3 linked regions of the Dinoroseobacter shibae DFL 12 = DSM 16493 genome follow. The protein of the gene in region 3 interacts with the protein of the main gene of each other region in a pairwise test. Links are inferred from orthologs where the notes say so. Each region holds a gene or a part of one and is shown on either strand. Other genes may lie near its edges.

Evidence for each region.
Region 1: the proteins of ftsZ (region 3) and DSHI_RS03025 interact in binary tests that used the Escherichia coli proteins (3 or more experiments, as listed by UniProt). The link is inferred for Dinoroseobacter shibae DFL 12 = DSM 16493 from one-to-one orthologs.
Region 2: the proteins of ftsZ (region 3) and rlmN interact in binary tests that used the Escherichia coli proteins (3 or more experiments, as listed by UniProt). The link is inferred for Dinoroseobacter shibae DFL 12 = DSM 16493 from one-to-one orthologs.

The regions. Positions count from the first base shown.
Region 1 is NC_009952.1:584,179-588,410, forward strand. Bases 645-3,614 are described here. They hold DSHI_RS03025 (rod shape-determining protein), read right to left. Parts: upstream 2,664-3,614; coding sequence 1,626-2,663; downstream 645-1,625. Other genes in these bases: DSHI_RS03015 (hypothetical protein), read right to left, coding at 645-698; mreC (rod shape-determining protein MreC), read right to left, coding at 691-1,590; DSHI_RS03030 (2-isopropylmalate synthase), read right to left, coding at 2,912-3,614. Outside these bases: mrdA (penicillin-binding protein 2), read right to left, coding at 1-162; more of DSHI_RS03015, read right to left, coding at 159-644; more of DSHI_RS03030, read right to left, coding at 3,615-4,232. UniProt on the Escherichia coli protein: Forms membrane-associated dynamic filaments that are essential for cell shape determination. Acts by regulating cell wall synthesis and cell elongation, and thus cell shape.
Region 2 is NC_009952.1:3,472,365-3,476,546, forward strand. Bases 884-3,803 are described here. They hold rlmN (dual-specificity RNA methyltransferase RlmN), read right to left. Parts: upstream 2,976-3,803; coding sequence 1,791-2,975; downstream 884-1,790. Other genes in these bases: mtgA (monofunctional biosynthetic peptidoglycan transglycosylase), read right to left, coding at 884-913; DSHI_RS16775 (patatin-like phospholipase family protein), read right to left, coding at 988-1,791; DSHI_RS16785 (hypothetical protein), read left to right, coding at 3,158-3,803. Outside these bases: FtsZ-binding protein FzlA, read right to left, coding at 1-137; more of mtgA, read right to left, coding at 188-883; more of DSHI_RS16785, read left to right, coding at 3,804-3,835; DSHI_RS16790 (dimethylsulfonioproprionate lyase family protein), read right to left, coding at 3,832-4,182.
Region 3 is NC_009952.1:2,554,064-2,558,282, reverse strand. Bases 935-3,891 are described here. They hold ftsZ (cell division protein FtsZ), read left to right. Parts: upstream 935-1,593; coding sequence 1,594-3,189; downstream 3,190-3,891. Other genes in these bases: lpxC (UDP-3-O-acyl-N-acetylglucosamine deacetylase), read left to right, coding at 3,409-3,891; ftsA (cell division protein FtsA), read left to right, coding at 935-1,169. Also shown: more of ftsA, read left to right, coding at 1-934; more of lpxC, read left to right, coding at 3,892-4,219. UniProt on the Escherichia coli protein: Essential cell division protein that forms a contractile ring structure (Z ring) at the future cell division site. The regulation of the ring assembly controls the timing and the location of cell division.

The sequences.
Region 1 (4,232 bases), 2.0 Mb from region 3 along the record:
CTCTTCGGCCAGGAATTTGTACTGTTCGGCTTCCTTCACCTGCAACTCGCGCATGCGAACCGCGAGGGCACCCAGAACGCCCAGTTGCAGCCCGCCGACAATCAGCCCCCGGCGGGTGATCGTGCGCGCGCTGAGCTTCATGTCCTTGTCGGCCCGTTTCATACCCGCATCCCGAGAATGCGCGGACCATCGGTCGGGCGGGGGCGCACGCCGCACAGATAGACACTCGCCAGAACCACCACCGGATAGATCGCGAGCGTCGACAGAAGGTGGAGCATCTGCGCGCTGAACGCCGGTTGCGGCACAAGCGCAATCGCCAGCAGGACGCGCTCGGCCACGGTCATCGCCGTGAGTGTGGCTGCGACCAGGCCGAACTCGACGGCGATCGGGGTCTCGCCCTCCCGGTAGGCTTGGCGGCGCATCACCTCGGAGCCGACCAGCACAAGAAGCGTCCAAAGGCCGGGGGGGCGTTGGAACAAGAAATCCTCCACCAGCACCACCGCCACGATCAGCGTGACCGGAAGGACATCGGGGCGCCGCAGGACCCAGGCCAGGATAACGCAAAGCACCACGTCCGGCCCAGGGATCCGCGGCGCCGCCACGCTCAGCGGTAACAGCGCAACGATCAGGACGGCCGCCACAAGGGCCAGGAAGACCACGCGCAGCACCCACAGCTTCGGCTCGAACGCGCTACCCATCGGCGCGTTCCTCCAGGGCAGCGATGGGTGGCGTGTCGATCCCGTCGATCGGGGCGGCCTCGGGCAGGGCCGGGGTCGGCTGGCCGCGCAGGACGCGCAGAAACTTCAGTCGCTCGTAATCCGCCGCGAGGCGCAGGCGGAACCGGCGATCCGGACCGATGGCGACCTGGCCCGCCAGCAACTCGGCGGGAAAGACCCCGCCATCCCCGGATGTCACGACCCGGTCGCCGGCGCGCACCTGCTCGGGCGCTTCGATGAAGTCGATCAAGGGGGCTGCGGAGTTGTCGCCCACCAGCATCGCGCGCTGCCCCGAGGGCTGCAGGATCACGGGCACCCGGCTCGACGGGTCTGTCAGCAACAGCACCCTGGCCACCGACGGCGCCGTTCCCGCGATGCGGCCGACGAGGCCGAGACCGTCCATCGTGGCCCATCCATCTTGCACCCCGTCTTCGGAGCCGACGTTAAGCAGCACGGAACGCCGGAACGGCGAGCCGCTATCGGCCGTCACAACGCCGGTGATGAAGGTCAGCTCCGGCTCGATCCGGACATTGTTCAGCCCGAGAAGCTGCGCGTTCTCCTGCTCCAGTTGCAGGGCGGCTTCGCGCCAGGCCTTCATCTGCTGCAATTCGCGGCGCAACTCTTCGTTCTGCTCGAACAGACGCGCGTAGGACTGGAAGTCTTCTGCCATGCGCGACACAGCGGTGATCGGCGCCATCACCCAGTCGAGGTTGGGCACCACGCGCTCTATCACGCTCATCCGCATTTGCTCGACGCGTGGGCTGTCGATCCGCCAGAATGCGAACAGGCCGAGCAATACCACGACGAGACACCCGATCAGCACCCGGCGGATCGGCTTGAAATAGATGTCGTCTTCGTTGCGATGCCTTGCCAAGGTCTCTCCTCAGCGCGCCCGTGAGAGGGGACAGTTCAGCTTTCGTAGTCGATCGCGTGGCGCAGTTGCTTTTCGTATTCCAGCGCCTTGCCCGTGCCCAAGGCTACACAATTGAGCGACTCGTCGGCAATAGAAATGGGCAAGCCCGTCTGTTCGCGCAAGGCGAGGTCCAACTCACCCAGCAGCGCGCCGCCCCCCGTCAGCATCACGCCGCGATCCACGATGTCCGCCGCCAGATCCGGCGGTGTCGCCTCCAGCGCGGTCATCACCGCCTCGCAGATCTGCTGCACTGGCTCCGCGAGTGCCTCGGCCACCTGGGCCTGGTTCAACTCGGCCTCCTTCGGCACACCGTTGAGCAGGTCGCGCCCCCGGATATGGATCGTCGCGCCGCGCCCGTCATCGGGCATCCGTGACGTCCCGATCGAGGTTTTGATCCGCTCCGCCGTCGCCTCGCCGATCAGAAGGTTCTGCTGCCGCCGCAAATACGAGATGATCGCCTCGTCCATCCGGTCGCCGCCCACGCGCACGGAGCGCGCATAGACGATATCGCCCAGCGACAGCACGGCAACCTCGGTGGTGCCGCCGCCGATATCGACGACCATGGACCCCGTGGGATCCGTGATCGGCATCCCCGCCCCGATTGCCGCGGCAATGGGCTCGGCGATCAGACCGGCACGCCGCGCCCCGGCTTTGAGCACGGAGTCCCGAATGGCCCGCTTTTCAACCGGGGTTGCCCCATGGGGGACGCAGACGATGATCTTCGGTTTCGAAAACAGCGTCCGCCGATGGACCTTGCGAATGAAATGCTTGATCATCTCCTCGGCGACATCGAAATCCGCGATGACGCCTTCGCGCATCGGGCGGATCGCCTCGATGGAACCCGGCGTGCGCCCGAGCATCAGCTTGGCGTCCTCGCCCACGGCCAGAACCTGCTTCTTGCCGTCCTTGACATGGTACGCGACCACGGAGGGCTCGTTCAAGATGATGCCGCGCCCCTTGACGTAGACAAGGGTGTTCGCTGTCCCGAGGTCGATCGCCATGTCCGTGGAGAAGAGCGAAAAGCCACCTGCCATTGCTCGCAGTCCTCATGAGTAGAATCGTTGGCACAGACTCGACCGCGCCGAGGTGCAAGTCTTAATGAACCCTGCACCCCACAGGGTAAAGACCCATTTCCGGATGGCACGGGCAGCTTTCCGCTGGCTCCGTGGCGTTGGCGGTCCCGAGGATCTCTCGACTGGGGCACAAGAAAGCCCGATTGGGCTTGCGCAGGACCGAGGCGCCCGGGAAAGGACGCCTCGCACCCCTCTGCCGAGGTCGGTTTTCAGCTCACGTCCTTGTAGGACACTTCCTTGCGATCACTGCCCAGAGGCGACTTCTCGCGTCGCAGGATCAACCGGTTGAGCGCGGCGACATAGGCCTTGGCCGAGGCGACGACCGTGTCCGTGTCGGCCGCCTGGCCGGACACAATGCGCCCGTCTTCTTCCATGCGAACGGTCACGGTGGCCTGGGCGTCGGTCCCCTCGGTCACCGCATGCACCTGGTAGAGTTGCAGCCGCGCCGTATGGGGAAACAGCGCCTTGACCGCGTTGAACGTGGCATCCACGGGGCCATCGCCCTGGGCGGTCACCTGCTTGTCCACCCCGTCGATGGACAGGGTCAGGTCCGCTGATTGCGGCGCTTCGGTGCCGCAGATCACGCGCAGAAATTTCACCGACAGCCGCTCCCGCGCCGGATCGCTGCTGGATTCGGACATCAGCGCGACGAGATCCTCGTCGTAGATCTCCTTTTTGCGGTCGGCGAGGGCCTTGAACCGGACGAACACGTCCTTGAGCTGATTGTCGGCCAACTCGTAGCCGAGGTCCTTGAGCTTGGCGCGCAATGCCGCGCGGCCCGAATGCTTGCCCATCACTAGGTTGGTCTCGCTCAGACCGATATCCTCCGGGCGCATGATCTCGAAGGTCTCGGCGTTCTTCAACATCCCGTCCTGGTGGATGCCCGACTCGTGCGCAAAGGCATTTTTGCCGACGATGGCCTTGTTGAACTGCACGGCGAAGCCCGAGACCGCCGCGACCCGGCGCGAGATGTTCATGATCTTGCGGGTGTCGATGCGGGTCTGGTACGGCATGATGTCGTTCCGGACGCGCAGGGCCATGACAACCTCTTCCAGCGCCGTGTTGCCCGCGCGCTCCCCCAACCCGTTGATCGTGCATTCGACCTGGCGCGCCCCGGCATCGACGGCCGCCAGCGCATTGGCCGTCGCCATCCCGAGGTCGTTGTGGCAGTGGGTGGCGAAAGTGACGTCTTCGGCACCCGGCACATCGGCGATCAGGCGCGCGATCAGATCGGCGCTCTCGCGCGGGGCGGTATAGCCGACCGTGTCGGGGATGTTGATCGTGGTGGCGCCTGCCTTGATGGCGATCTCGATGACCCGGCAGAGATAGTCGTATTCCGTGCGTGTCGCATCCATCGGCGACCACTGCACGTTGTCGCACAGATTGCGCGCATGGGTCACCGTGTCATGGATGCGGTCCGCCATCTCGTCCATGGTCAGGTTCGGAATCGCGCGGTGCAGGGGCGAAGTGCCGATGAAGGTGTGAATGCGCGGTTGCCGAGCATGGCGCACCGCCTCCCAGCAGCGGTCG
Region 2 (4,182 bases), 920 kb from region 3 along the record:
GGGTTGCGACGCAGGAAATCCGCCGACGGTTCCCAGTATTTCTCGTCGACCAGCTCCACTTCGATCTTCTTCTCGGCCAGAACCAGCCGCACCTTGCGGCAGAACGGGGACAACGGAACGTGATAGAGGCGATTCATGGGCGGGCTCGATCCTGTTTGGTCCTTTGTGCCTTGGGTGCGGGGCGGCTTCAATCCTCGAAACAGGCCGACCGCCCATCCCGGCGGATCGTCTCCGCCCCGTCAGCCACGCTGGCGGCCCGGCGTTGCAGGCCCGGGCCCGGCGATCTGGCCGAGCGCGCCTTGGGATTGGGCAGCACCACCGCCAGCGCCGCGGCCTGCCGCAAGCTGACATCGCCCGCCGCAGTCCCGAAGTAATGGGGCGCCGCGGCCCCGACCCCGAACACGCCCGCGTCGAACTCCGCCACGTTGAGATAGACCTCCAGGATGCGGCGCTTGGGCCAGGTCGCCTCCATCACCGGGGTGATCAGCGCCTCCAGCGCCTTGCGCGGCCAGGACCGGCCGTGCCACAAAAACACGTTCTTGACGACCTGCTGGCTGAGGGTGGAGGCCCCGCGATTGCCCCCCGCCTCGATCGCATCGCGGATCGCGGCCATGTCGAAACCCCAGTGGCGGCAGAAATTGGCGTCCTCCGCCGCAACCACCGCCCGGGCCAGATCGGGCGCAATCCGCTCCATCGGCACCCAGTCCTGCTGCACCGCACCAAGGCGGGCGCGCTCGGCCAGAATGTAGGGCGTGGTCGGCGGATCGATCCAGCGATAGGCGACGATCCACGCAAGGCCCAGGCCCACCACCCCCAGCACCCCGCGCAGCACCCATAGCCGCAGACGCGCCCGCCACGACGGCGCAGCGGCCTTCCTGCGGGGTTTGGCCTTGGCTCTGGTCTTTCTGGGCACTGCTCTGTCCGCTTGTGTCACGGGTTGGGGCGCAGCTTACACCGGGCCAGCGCGCCGGGCCAGCGCGGGCGCGCTCACGCGGTCTCCAAAATCGCAGCCATCTCGCGCTTGACCGCCTCGCGCGTCGGGGCGGCCACCTCGAAAATCTCTTCGGCCTTCATCACGTCGAACACGCTGTAGCGGTTCGAACCGGGCTGGATCAGCACTTCGGGCGGGTCCTTGGCCAGCTTGGCGTCCAGCAGCGCCTGCATCATGATCCGCATCGCGCCGGTGGCCACGTCCAGCGGGCCCGGCGGTGTGTCATGCGGCTCCGGCGGCTCCGAGGCCACGTCGATCGCTACCCGCACCAGCCCCTCGGGCAGGCAGTCATAGGGCAGGTTGTTGAGCACCCCGCCATCGATGAAATACCGCCCGTCCAGTTCCATCGGCGCAAAGGCCCCCGGGATCGCCGCCGACGCCGCCAGACGCGGGCGCAGCGCGCCCTCGGTAAAGGCGACGCTTTCGCGCGACACGAGATCCGTCGCCACCACGGTCAGGGGGATCGGCAGGTCCTCCAACCGCTCCGGCAGGCCATGGGGCAGCACCGTCTCGACCGCCGCCAGGGGCGGCACGGGGCTGAAAATGCCCACGCCCGCAGCCTGCCGCGCGGCCCAGAAGGTCCGCACCGAGGCAAAGGGCGCCTCCACCATGTCGAGGATATGGGCCCGCATCTCGGCCCCGGTCATGCCATTGGCATAGGCCGCGCCGATCATTGCCCCCACGGAGGTGCCCGCAATCGCCACGGGCCGCGCGCCCAGCTCGTCCAGCGCCTCCAGCGCCACGATATGCCCGAACCCTGCCGCCCCACCGCCGCTGAGCGCCAGACCGAACCCGGCCATTATCCCAGCCCGGTTTCGGCGGCGATCTGCGCGCGGGACTTGCGCGCGCGCTCGGTCGCGGATTTCAACTGCCCGCAGGCGGCCATGATATCCTCGCCCCGAGGGGTGCGGATCGGGCTGGCATACCCGGCCTTGTAGATGATGTCGGCAAACGCCCGGATGCGGTTGTTCGAGGACCGCTCATAAGGCGCGCCGGGCCACTCGTTGAACGGGATCAGGTTGATCTTGGCCGGAATGCCCTTGATCAGCTCGACCAGCCGCCGCGCATCCTCGTCACTGTCATTGACGCCCTTGAGCATGACGTATTCGAACGTGATCCGCTCGGAATTGCTGGCCTTGGGATAGTCCCGCAGCGCGTCGAGCAGGGTGGCAATGTTCCAGCGCTTGTTGATCGGGACCAGCTTGTCGCGCACCTCGTCCGTGGTCGCATGGAACGACACCGCCAGCATGCAGCCGATCTCTTCGGCGGTCCGGGCGATTTCGGGCACCACGCCCGAGGTCGAGAGCGTGATCCGCCGACGGCTCAGGCTGATGCCCTCGGGGTCCATGGCGATCTTCATCGCGTCGCGCACTGCCTCGAAATTGTAAAGCGGCTCACCCATCCCCATCAGGACGATATTGGACAAAAGCCGGGTCTCGTTCTTGGGGTTCCGCCCCGGCAGGGGCCACTCGCCCAGATCGTCGCGCGCGATCATGATCTGGCCGACGATCTCGCCCGCGGTCAGGTTGCGCACCAGTTTTTGCGTGCCCGTGTGGCAGAACGAACAGGTCAGGGTGCAGCCCACCTGGGACGAGACACACAGCGTGCCGCGATCCTCCTCGGGGATATAGACGACCTCCACCTCGTGCCCGCCCGCGATCCGCACCAGGTACTTGCGCGTCCCGTCCTCCGAGACATGGCGGCTGACGACCTCCGGCACGGCGATCTCGAACTGATCGGCCAGCAGGGCGCGGTAGGGCTTGGCGAGGTTCGTCATGTCGTTGAAATCGCGCACGCCGCGTTCATAAAGCCATTGCCAGATCTGATTGACCCGCATCTTGACCTGCTTTTCGGGCGTGCCCGCCGCTGCCAGCGCCTCGGCCAGTTCGGGCCGGGTCAGGCCCACGAGATTGCGCTTGCCCCCCTCCGGCAGCTTGCGCGGAAAGGTGACGACATCCTGCGTGATCGGCGACGTGGCGGACATGGGCATGCTCGATAAACTTGGGAAAGCCCGGGACATATAGCACGCACCCCGGCTTGAAAACACCCTTTGGCGTCCCGGCACGGCCGTTAACCAATCCAGGACAATTCCATGGCATTTTCCATGAATTCTGCGCAAATGCTACAGAATCTCCGGACTGCCCCCATGCCAAGAAAGTATCGAGTATGTTGAGACCTGTTCTTTCAGCCTGTGCGCTGACCTTCCTCGCCTCCGCCGCCTCCGCCGCCGTCCTCGACTTCGAGACAGGGTTTTCCGGCAACAAGACCGCCATCACCGGCACCGAGTTCCAGGCCAGCTCCGGCGTGAGCTTCTCCAGCCCCAATGGCCTCTACATCGTCAAGGTGGGCGGCAAGACAGACGGCTTCGTGCCCTTCGACAGGCCGAACCCGGCGGACGCCTTCGGCGACTATTTCCTGACCTCGGATTTCGGCACCGTGACCGCCCTGACCATCGATTTCGCCGAGGCGGTGCTGGCCACCTCCTTCGACGTGGCCGATATCGACGGGCGCGGCAACAACCTCGAGGTCTTTACCTTCATCGCGCGGGACGCCACCGGCAATGCCCTCGCCACGCAGACCGTGACCGGCCAGGACGCCAATGCCGGCAACCGGGCCGTGACCCGGATCGGGTTCAGCGGCCTGGGCAGCCTGATTTCGCAAATCGAGATCACGGGCACCACCTTCGGGGGCACCCGCAAGATCGGCATCGCCTTCGACAACTTCAACACCACCGTGAACACCCTGCAAGAGCCGTCGCCCGTGCCGCTGCCCGCCGGTGCGCCGCTCGCCCTGCTGGGACTCGGCGCGCTCGGCCTGCTGCGCGCCCGCCGCAAGGCCGCCTAGACCCCCGCGCCCCGCGCCCGCCGCGGGGCGGTCAGCTTCATGTCCGGTGTGGCCAGACGCTCCGCCGGACCGGCCCAGGCATAGGCCAACAGGCACGGGTCGCGATCGCCAGTCGTGATCCGATGCTCGTGGCCGGACGTGTTCAAGATCAGCGATCCGGGCGCAAAGACCGCCGCGTTGTTCTCCGACCAGGCGCCGGAGACCGAGGTATAGCTTTCCTCGATGTCGTGATGGCTGTGCTGCGGATAGGTCGTATTCGGCGCGAACAGCACGAAGCCCAGGGTCAGGGTCGTCCCCTGCACCGGCCCCCGCGGCCCCAAGACCTCGCAATAGGCGTATTTCTGCGC
Region 3 (4,219 bases):
TGGCGGGCCAGTCCCGGTTCCGGGTGATCGGCGCCGCCGCGACCCGGTCGCGCGGCATCCGCTTCGGCGAGATCGACGGCATGGTGGAGGCCGAGCGCGCGATCCGCACCGCCCTGCAAGGTGCCCAGAAAATGGCGCAGGTCCGGGTCGATCACGTCATCGCCAGTTTCTCCGGCGCCGAGCCGCGTTCCTACGGGGTGTCGGGGCAGGTGGAGGTCGCGGGCGAGGCCGTGTCCGAGCAGGACATCGCCCAGGTGCTGGCGCGCTGCGACCTGCCCGATTTCGGCGAGGGGCGCGAGGTGCTCCATGCCCAGCCGGTGAATTTCGCGCTGGATCATCGGTCGGGCCTGAACGACCCGCGCGGCCAGATCGGCAAGCGGCTGGTGGCGGACATGCATGTCCTGACCGTGCAGCAGACCGCGATCCAGAACCTTCTCTATGCGGTCAAGCGCTGCGATCTCGAACTCGCGGGCCTGGCGTCGTCCTCCTATGTCTCCGGCGTCTCGGCCCTGGTCGAGGACGAGCGCGAATTGGGCGCCGCCTGCATCGACCTGGGCGCGGGCAGCTCCGGCGTGTCGATCTTTCTCAAGAAACACATGATCTATGCCGACAGCGTGCGCCTGGGCGGCGATCACATCACCTCCGACATCTCCAAGGGCCTGTCCGTGCCGCACGCCTTCGCCGAGCGGATCAAGACGATCTATGGCGGGGTTCTGGCCACGGGCATGGATGACCGCGAGCAGATAGAGATCACCTCCGAGACCGGCGATTGGGAACATGACCGTCGCACGGTCAGCCGGTCGGAGCTGATCGGGATCATCCGCCCCCGGGTGGAGGAGATCCTCGAAGACGTGCGCGACCGGCTGGTGGGGGCGGGGTTCGACCAGCTGCCCAGCCAGCAGATCGTGCTCACCGGCGGCGGCAGCCAGTTGCAGGGCCTCGACGGATTGGCGGCCAAGATACTCGGGCCCCAGGTGCGCGTGGGCCGACCCCTGCGGGTGCGCGGGTTGCCGCAATCGACCTCGGGGCCGGAATTCGCTTCGGTGGTGGGGCTGTGCCTGCATGCCGCACATCCCCAGGACGAATGGTGGGATTTCGAGATGCCCCATGACCGCTACCCGGCCCGATCACTCAAGCGCGCGGTCCGCTGGGTGCGCGACAACTGGTAGGCCGCGCGCCCCGTCGAATCGCGCAAAAAATCCGCCCACCGCGGCGTTTTTCCGCGTCGAACGCGTGACGCCGCGGGGCTTTTGGCGTATCCTGATCGCAGACGTCGAACCACGACGCGCCGGGGGGCCGAGCAGTCACCCGCAAACACTGAGAATACGCCGCGATATCCGCGCGGCAGGGCCGGGCCATTCGTGACCGAGTGCGTCCGCCTAGATGCATGAGCGCGCCCGACCGCAACAGCTTGCGCCGCCACCGAGACTCAGCGGAAAATTGCAAGATTACGCGCAGATTTTGTGTCTGAAGCGTTGTTTTTGGGTGACGCAAAGGCCGCGAGCGTCTAATATCCGGGGCTAATACAGTCGCGGATGGGGTTAACGCGCCCTTAACCCTGCGGCGATAACCAAGAGCAGGCGGACCCTTTTCATGACATTGAACCTCACCATGCCAGAGCATAACGAACTCAAGCCCCGGATCACCGTCTTCGGTGTCGGCGGCGCCGGCGGAAACGCCGTGGACAACATGATCGACAAGCAGCTCGATGGCGTGGAATTCGTCATTGCGAACACCGACAGCCAGGCGCTGCAGGGCTCCAACGCCCCGGCCAAAATCCAGATCGGCGCGAAAGTGACCGAAGGGCTTGGCGCCGGTGCGCGGCCCAGCGTGGGCGCGGCCGCCGCCGAAGAGAGCATCGAGGAAATCGTCGATCACCTCGCGGGCGCGCATATGTGCTTCATCACCGCGGGCATGGGCGGCGGCACCGGCACGGGTGCTGCCCCGATCATCGCGCAGGCGGCGCGGGAGCTGGGTGTTCTGACCGTCGGCGTGGTCACCAAACCCTTCCAGTTCGAAGGCGCCAAGCGGATGCGCCAGGCCGAGGAAGGCGTCGAGATCCTGCAAAAGGTGGTCGATACCCTGATCATCATCCCCAACCAGAACCTGTTCCGGTTGGCCAATGAGAAGACGACCTTCACCGAGGCGTTCTCGATGGCCGATGACGTGCTCTACCAGGGCGTCAAGGGGGTGACCGACCTGATGGTGCAGCCGGGTCTCATCAACCTCGACTTCGCGGATGTGCGCGCCGTGATGGACGAGATGGGCAAGGCGATGATGGGCACCGGCGAGGCCACTGGCGAGGATCGCGCGACCCAGGCCGCGGAGAAGGCGATCGCCAACCCGCTGCTGGACGAGATCAGCCTGCGTGGCGCCAAGGGCGTCCTGATCAACATCACCGGCGGCTACGACCTGACCCTGTTCGAGCTGGACGAGGCCGCGAACCGGATCCGCGAAGAGGTGGACCCGGAAGCCAACATCATCGTCGGCTCGACGCTCGACACCTCCATGGAAGGGGCGATGCGCGTCTCCGTGGTGGCCACGGGGATCGACGCCGTCGAGGCCCAGCAGGACGTGCCGACGCCGCGCCGCCGGATGTCCGAGCCGCTCACCCCGGCATCGAGCTTCGCGGCCGAGCCGGCCGACGAGACGCCGGAGCCGGTCTATCAGCCCGAGGTCGCCGCGGTCGAGGCCGCGCCGGAGCCGCAAGAGGCCCCCTCCCGCCTCCAGGAGGTCGCGCAGCGCGCCCCCGCCGAGGAGCCGGTCGAGGAGGATCTCTTCGCCACCGCCGAGAGCCGGAAGGTCGAAACCTTCCGCGCCCAGCCCGATGCCTATGACCCCAACGGGTTCGAGCCGGGCTCGCCCGCGTCCGAGTTCGTCGCCCCCCAGCCGCGCAAGCCCGGCACGCCGACCCCCGAGACCCTCGCGCGCCTGCGCACGGCGGTGAACTCCACCAAATCGGTCGGGGCCGCGCCGTCGCGCGCGCCGGCAGACCCGGGGGAGGGGGCGGAAAAACGCGGCTTCGGGATCAATTCCCTGATCAACCGCATGACCGGCCAGGCGGCCGATCACGGCCACGCGGCCAGCCCGCAGGCCCGCCGCCCCAGCCCCGTGAGCGAACCGCAAATGGTCGACCCGGACCACGAAAAGGTCGAGATCCCCGCCTTCCTGCGGCGTCAGGCCAACTAGGTTTGGTCACGAAAAATGCACAGGGAAGCCGCCTCAGGGCGGCTTTTTTGTGCCTGATAACAAAAGGTTGCCCACAGACCCCCCTGAATCAGGCGAAGTTCCGCCGAGCCCGATTTTCTATGTTTCACACCGTTGCAAAGATTGAGTTGAGATCATCGCGATTGCTGACTTAATACCCTCATAACGGCGGGAAAACCGTCGCGTATATGAGGTGGTGACGTGCAGAAAACGCTCAAATCCAAGGTCGTCTTCGAAGGCGTAGGGCTCCATAGCGGCGCACCCGTACGCATGGTCGTACACCCGGCCTCGGCAGAATACGGGATCTGGTTCAAGCGCACCGATGTGCTGGCGGGCGACAATTTCGTCGCCGCGCGCTGGGACCAGGTAGACCGCACACCGCTCTGCACCAAGCTGCGCAACGACGCGGGCATGACCGTCTCCACCGTGGAGCATGTGATGGCCGCCCTGTCGGGCTGCGGCATCTACAATGCGCTGATCGAGTTGAACGGCCCCGAAGTACCGATCCTCGACGGCAGCTCCGCCGAGTTTGTCGCAGGCTTCCTCGCCGCGGGCATCCGCGATCTGTCCGAGCCGAGCCGCCTGCTGCGCATCCTCAAACCGGTCGAGGTCCGCGATGGCCTTGCCATGGCCCGGCTCGACCCGGCGCCCGGTTTCGAGCTGCGCTTTCACATCGATTTCGTCGACAGCGCCATCGGCGACCAGTCCAAGCGCCTGTCCATGGCCAACGGCACCTTCGTGCGGGAGCTGTGCGACAGCCGCACCTTCTGCCGCCAGTCGGACGTGGACGCGATGCATGCCCAGGGCCTCGCCCTCGGCGGCACCTATGACAACGCGGTCGTGGTCGACGGCGCGCGCGTGCTCAGCCCCGGCGGCTTCCGCCACCCGGACGAGGCGGTCCGCCACAAGATGCTCGACGCGGTGGGCGACCTGGCGTTGGCCGGCGCGCCGATCTTCGGGCGCTACACCGGCGAACGGGCCGGCCACACCATGACCAACACGCTCCTGCGGG